DNA from 2 places in the Streptomyces sp. NPDC037401 genome. Region 1 is predicted to be linked to the other one. Evidence: riboswitches for the same ligand, from Rfam matches in the RefSeq annotation. Region 1 holds a riboswitch; the other holds the start of a gene.
What was found. A riboswitch is a leader RNA that binds a small molecule or an ion and turns the genes downstream of it on or off. The one in region 1 is predicted to bind cobalamin.
Positions count from the first base shown of each region.

Region 2: linked by a shared signal. The riboswitch ahead of ACZ7H1_RS13130 (ribonucleoside-diphosphate reductase subunit alpha) and the one ahead of ACZ7H1_RS30425 (ABC transporter substrate-binding protein) in region 1 are both predicted to bind cobalamin.

Region 1 covers NZ_JBVJWO010000036.1:55,079-58,474, forward strand. Annotated here, with positions in the region: gene ACZ7H1_RS30420 (FecCD family ABC transporter permease) at 1-578, opposite strand, end outside; gene ACZ7H1_RS30425 (ABC transporter substrate-binding protein) at 575-1,819, opposite strand; cobalamin riboswitch at 2,052-2,232, opposite strand; partial or broken gene ACZ7H1_RS30430 (histidine phosphatase family protein) at 2,465-2,538, opposite strand; gene ACZ7H1_RS30435 (class I SAM-dependent methyltransferase) at 3,184-3,396, opposite strand, start outside.
Region 2 covers NZ_JBVJWO010000010.1:173,954-177,349, reverse strand. Annotated here, with positions in the region: gene ACZ7H1_RS13150 (carbon starvation CstA family protein) at 1-33, shown strand, start outside; gene ACZ7H1_RS13145 (YbdD/YjiX family protein) at 30-224, shown strand; gene ACZ7H1_RS13140 (Uma2 family endonuclease) at 282-866, opposite strand; gene ACZ7H1_RS13135 (GNAT family N-acetyltransferase) at 945-1,457, shown strand; cobalamin riboswitch at 1,508-1,630, shown strand; gene ACZ7H1_RS13130 (ribonucleoside-diphosphate reductase subunit alpha) at 1,775-3,396, shown strand, end outside.

The DNA.
Region 1 (3,396 bases):
GTGGCAGCAGAGCCGATCATGACGCCGATGACCAGCAGGGTGACCGCCGAGCGCACCCAGCGGGAGAGCAGCAGTACCAGTGCCAGCACTGCACCGGCCCCCAGGGAGGCGGCCAGCACGACTCCGAGGCGCCCCAGCCCGGCCAGGCTTCCGGTGAAGGTCCCCGCCACACCCCCCGTGCTGACGACCACGCCCGCCACGCCCAGGCTCGCGCCGGAACTGACCCCGAGGGAAAACGGATCGGCCAGCGCGTTGCGGAAGAGGGTCTGCATCTGGACCCCGGCGACCGCGAGCGCCGCGCCCACGGCGGTCGCCGTCAGGGCACGCGGCAGCCGCACCTCTTCGACGATCACCACCCACCGCGGGTCGGCCTCTTCGCTGCCGAGCAGCACCCGCACCACATCGGTGACCGGTATGTGGTACGAGCCGAAGGCGATCGTCAGAACGAACAGGACCGCGGTGCCGGCCAGCAGCCCGCTGGTGACGGCCAGGCGCCGTCGGATCCCCGGCACCGACCGGTCAGGTGCCGGGGCAGGTGCCCGCCGGGCGACGGCCGGGGCGGCCTGCTGCGTGATCACGCCTTGGGCACCTTGGCGTAGAAGGTGAAGGTGTGGCCCGCCGCCTGGTCCGGGTGCAGGAGGGCGAACAGGTCGGCAAGGACCAGGTCCGGCCGCAGTACGCCGCGCTCGTAGAAGTCGTTGCCGCCGCCGGGGCCTTGCGCCTTGGTGTTCGTCCAGACCTCACCCCCGTTCACGGCACCCAGAGTGCCGTAGCGGCTGTCGGCCTTGACCGCGTCGGCGGTCGACGTCCACGGCTGGCCGACCAGCCACAGGGGCGCGTCGCCGGCCTTGGCATAGACGGCCTCGAAGTTCAACTGGAGGTTGCCGGTTCCCGGCTCATCCGCCCACGGGTAGCTGCCGCCCGCGTCCTTGATCAGCTTGCCCATGTAGCTTCCGCCGGATGCCATGCTCCAGGTGCCCTGGTACATCGTGCCGGGCAGCACCTTGACGGGCTTGGCCGCCGCGACGGTCTTGGCCGCCCTGGCGGCGACCTTCCGGTAGTCGCTCTCGATGGTGTCGAAGACCTCTCCGGCGCGCTTCTCCGCCCCCGTGAGCGCGGCCATGGCCTTGACCCACTCGGCGCGGCCGAGGGGGCTCGCCTCCAGCCATTCGGCGTTGGCGACGACGCCGACGCCGGCCTGGCGCAGCTTGGGGTACTGGGGATCGTCGGTGCCCTGGGTCATCAGGACATCGGGCTTCGCCGCGATGACCTTCTCGGTGTCGATGACCTTGTCCTTGGCGTACTCGGTCACCCTGCCGGACTTCACCCTCTCGCGGACCTCGGCTGAGCTGACGAGGGCACCGCTGGCCATACCGGTCAGGACATCGAGGGTGCCGGTCTCAGTCAGCAGCGGAAGGTGCGTGGTCGAGGCCGAGTACAAGCTCTTGACCGGCACCGTGATCTGCTGCGCCCCGGCGAGGTCACCGCTCAGCTCCGGCTTGGGTGCCCCGCACTTGACCAGGACGTACGACTCCGGCTTGCCCTGGGGGAAAGGCTCCTTGACCGTGAGGACCTGGTAGCTCTTCTCGTACCGCAGGGTGAAGTTCTGCGCGTGCTTCACCGTCGACTTGACGGGGAAGTAGTCCTTGGCCGGATCGAAATCGGTGATGCAGCCGTCACTTCCCGCGGCCCCGGAGGCACGGGAATCAGCGGGACGGACCGCATCACCGTCGCCGCAGGCGGTGAGGGTGAGTCCAGCCGCGAGCAAGGTCGCAACGGCGACGGACCGGTGGAAGGACTTGACTGGTCGTACAGACACGAAGGCTCCAGGCATGCGTCGAAGCGCACCGGTGATATGCGGGTGCGCGTGCGAAACCGACCGCTCAAGGGCGGTCACAGAAGGTACGGAGGGCGGGTTCAGATCCCCGAGGACAAAGCGGGAACGTCACACCGCTGCGACCGGCCTTCGAAGGCAGCCGACAGCGCAGAGCTGACACAGGTACGCGGGCACACGAGTGCCACCGTCCTCCCTCGGGGAAATCCGCCCCGGTACATTGAGGTGCGACGGCGTGAGTCTCCTGACTCGGGATCAACACTTCCCCGGCCTTCCCACCCAGCGGGCGGTGGCTTCGGCGGAGTCGCTCCCCCTACACAGTGGCGGTACCGTGCCGGAATCTCACCGGCTTCCTCGTTCCGCCGTCGCTTGACGAAGCGAAGCATCCCAGACTGCGGCACCGCACGCCAGCCCAACTCCTGTGCGTCAGGCCACAACAGAGCCACACCAGCAGCCATCACCTTCCGTACCACGAGTCCGGTCGTTGGTACCTTCGGACGGGACCGTGCCCGTGCGCGTGCTGCGGCCGCCATACGGTCAGGCATGTGCGGGCCAGGCGCTCCGCGCGACACCAGGCCCGGTGTTGCTCAGCCGCGGCGGTGGTTCGCACGGCCCCGGGCAATGTGGCGCAGAGGGCGGCGGGACGAAGCGCCGGTCCAGCCACTCCTGCGGCTTTCCCCCGCCTCACCGTAGGACTTCTCCCTCGACGTGGTGCGTCGCCTCGGGATGGGTGACGACGTAAAGAGTGCGCACGAGTGCGTGCCCTCCTACTAGGTAGCGTCCTGGTCAATTGCAGTCTGCAACTACGAAAGAGACAGTTCGAAACCATCAAGCGGGTTCTTCAGCACCGGCTCGGGTGCCGGCGTGGCTGTCGGAGTCGACTCCAGGTGCCGTTGCAGGTGAGGCGGTCGACGATGGCCACGCGATGGCGTGGATCGGCGAGGCTCTCGGTCCAGGCGCCGACGGATTCCTTCACTCCGCCCTGGTTGTCCCTAGACCCGGCGCCCTCGTACTCGATGGACCGTCACACCGGCCCGCGAATCCCTGTCCTGCCAGGCGATCGGAGTCGCGCGGGAACACCGACCCGCTGCGCCACGGGCCGTAGCGCCATTCTTCGCACGCGACCCTGCGCGCCCCCGTGAGCCCTCCCGGCCCGCATTCCGGCTCGTTGCGTCAAGGGTGCAGTTGCCTCCGGCTTCCGGCTGCGGTCACAGGAGTGCTTACCAGACTGGCTGGATTCCTACGGGGCGCACATGCGACCAGAACAGCGGCGTCAGGCCGCGCCGGTCAGCGGCAGCGGCAGCGGCAGCGGCAGCGGCAGCGGAGAAGCCGGCCGGCGGCTCTTGGCTCTACTCTCCGCGATAAGCGGTCACCAGCAGCGTGGCCGCCGCCCGCGGCCCCGAGCTGGTGGCGGGCAGAGTCTCCACGGAGATCTTCGTCAGGCCGGCCTCATCGAGCAGCTTCGTCCAGACCTGCTCTTGCAGGACCCACCGCTTCAACACCGCCGCCTCTCCCTCCGGGGTCTTCGCCGGCAGCTCCGCCGCCACGACGTCGGGCTCGGC
Region 2 (3,396 bases), on a different contig from region 1:
GACGGCCGCGCCAAGGAGACCGTGTCCTCGTGACCGCCCGCGAGCTGCTCGCCAGGATCCGCTTCTACGTCCGGGAGTTCTCGGGCGAGGCGGCGTACGACCGGTACGTCGCCCACGCCCGCGGCCACGACCCGGACGCCGATGTACTGAGCCGCCGCGCCTTCGAGCGGGCCCGCACGGACGCCCGCGAGGCGGACCCGCGGGAGGGGTTCCGCTGCTGCTGAGGTCCGCAGAATGGTGAGCGCCCCGACGGTTGACGCCGTCGGGGCCCATTCTGCGGCTCAGCGCACCCAATCCTTCAGACGCTCGGTTTGAAGGATGATGCCAACGGGGTCGGGCAGCTTGACTTCCTTGCCGAAAGGAACCGTGGTTACGGTCTCGTACCGCTCGCCGTCCGGGTCGCTGTGGACGAGAAGCTGACACTTGAGCCGGTCGATGAGCAGGTAGACGGGGATGCCGGTTTCGGCGTAGGCACGGGGCCTTTCGATCCGGTCGCGCCGCTCGGTGTCGGAGTCCCACGAGGTCACCTCGACGGCCATGAGGATCGGGCGCGGATCCGCCCAGTCGCCCTGGCCGACGAACGCATCGTCGGGTGCCAGGACCCCGTCCGGGATGGCTCGGCCCTCTCGATACTGCTCCACCTTGATCCCCTGCCCCGGGTGCAGCCAGAGCTCGGGGTAGTGCTGGAGACAGATTCGTGCGAGCCACTGGATCATGCGTCCGTGGTCCCCGTCAGGCATAGCCTTGCTCCTCAGCACCCCACCGATGAACTCCAGTCGCATGCCCTCCAGCTCGCGCGCCGCTATGCGCGCCAGTTGCTCGAAATCCTCGGGCGACATGTGGGGCCGGTCAATCATCACGGTCATGCCTCGCTCGCCTTCCTCGACGGTGCTGTCTCCGACCATAGCGCCGCCCGCCGACGGCCGTCCTGCACACTCGACCGCATGGACATCGCGATCAGAGAGGCACGGCCCGGGGAGTACGCGGCCCTCGGGGAGATCACCGCGCAGGCCTACCTCGCCGACGGTCTGCTGGACGACAATCCGGACGGCTACTACCTCGGCGTGCTCCGGGACGTCGCCGCCCGCGCCGAGGACTCCGAGGTGCTGGTCGCCGTACGCGACGGCGAGGTGCTCGGCGGAGTGGCCTTCGCGCCGCCCGGGAGCCGGTACTGCGACATCGCCGGCCCCGGCGAGGCCGAGTTCCGGATGCTCGCCGTGTCCCGCGAGGCCCGTGGACAGGGCGTCGGCGAAGCCCTCGTCCGGGCCTGCATCGACCGGGCCCGGGCCATCGAAGGCGTACGCACCCTCGTGCTCTCGACGCAGCCCGCGATGCGCGGCGCGCACCGGATCTACGAGCGGCTGGGCTTCGTGCGGACGCCCGAGCGGGACTGGTCTCCGGTCCCGTCCGTCCCGCTGCTCACCTACGCAATGAAGCTGGGCGCACCCGAGCAGTAGTCGCCCGACACAACATCTAGGGGGTCCCACGCGAGGGTGCCCCCACATGTATGCTCGTCCTCGCTGTCGTCGCAGGGGAATCCGGTGCGAATCCGGAACTGTCCCGCAACGGTATGAAGTGCGCGCTTCGTGCACCTGCGAGTCCGAGGACCTGCCGACAGCGTGACCCGGCCGACCGGCCGGGCGACGACACGTCCGGGCCTCGCGGTTGGGCCGGTGGACGCCATGCGGTGGGGACGCGTCTCCTGCCATGCCCGCATGCGCTCCCCCGGCCCCGCTCCGAAGCGACCGGAGCCGAGCGAGGGAGAGCCCCCCACGTGACCATCGCGCCTGCCGCACTGCGCGCCGAGTCCGACCAGCCCCAGACTCCGACCGAGCCCGGGGGGCCCGGAGCCGCGCTGCTGCGCACCCTCACCGACCTCACCGCCGACCTGCCCGACACCGACCCGGGCCGGGTCGCCGCCGCCGCCCTGCGCGGCCGGAGCGCCGTCGCGGACGAGGCCGAACTGCGGGGGCTGGCCACCGAGGCGGCCGCGGGGCTCATCTCCGAGGACCCGGCGTACTCGAAGCTCGCCGCCCGGCTGCTGACGCTCGCCATCGCGGACGAGGCGGCCGGCCAGGGCGCGACCTCCTTCTCGGCCTCCGTCGAGGTGGGCCACCGCGAGGGCCTGATCGCGGACCGCACCGCGGAGTTCGTGCGCACGCACGCCACCCGGCTGGACTCCCTGGTCGAGCACTCGCTGGGCGAGGGCGCCGACGACCGCTTCGGCTTCTTCGGCCTGCGCACCCTGCACAGCCGCTACCTGCTGCGCCACCCGATCACCCGCCAGGTCGTCGAGACCCCGCAGCACTTCATGCTGCGCGTGGCCTGCGGTCTCGCGGAGGACGACAGCCTGCGCGCGGTGGAGGAAGTCGCCTCGCTGTACCGGCTGATGAGCCGCCTGGACTACCTGCCCTCCTCCCCCACGCTCTTCAACTCGGGCACCCGGCACCCGCAGATGTCCTCCTGCTACCTGCTGGACTCGCCGCTGGACGAGCTCGACTCGATCTACGACCGCTACCACCAGGTCGCGCGGCTGTCCAAGCACGCGGGCGGCATCGGCCTCTCGTACTCCCGCATCCGCGCCCGCGGTTCGCTGATCCGCGGCACCAACGGCCACTCCAACGGCATCGTGCCGTTCCTGAAGACCCTCGACGCCTCCGTCGCCGCCGTGAACCAGGGCGGCCGCCGCAAGGGCGCCGCCGCGGTCTACCTGGAGACCTGGCACGCGGACATCGAGGAGTTCCTGGAGCTCCGCGACAACACCGGCGAGGACCAGCGCCGTACGCACAACCTGAACCTCGCGCACTGGATCCCGGACGAGTTCATGCGCCGCGTGAACGCCGACGCCGACTGGTCGCTGTTCTCCCCGGCCGACGTGCCCGAGCTGGTCGACCTGTACGGCGACGAGTTCGACGCCGCGTACCTGAGGGCCGAGGCGGCCGGGCTGGCCAAGAAGACCATGCCGGCCCGCGACCTGTACGGCCGGATGATGCGCACCCTCGCGCAGACCGGCCAGGGCTGGATGACGTTCAAGGACGCCTCCAACCGGACCGCGAACCAGACCGCGCTGCCCGGCTCGGTGGTCCACTCCTCGAACCTGTGCACCGAGATCATCGAGGTCACCAACGACGGCGAGACCGCGGTCTGCAACCTGGGCTCGGTCAACCTGGGCGCCTTCGTGCTGACCGACACGGGCGAGATGGACTGGGAGCGGCTGGACGAGACCGTCCGCACCGCCGTGACCTTCCTCGACCGGGTGGTCGACATCAACTTCTACCCGACCGAGCAGGCCGGCCGGTCCAACGCCCGCTGGCGTCCGGTGGGCCTGGGCGCCATGGGCCTCCAGGACGTGTTCTTCAAGCTGCGGCTGCCGTTCGACTCGGCCGAGGCCAAGGC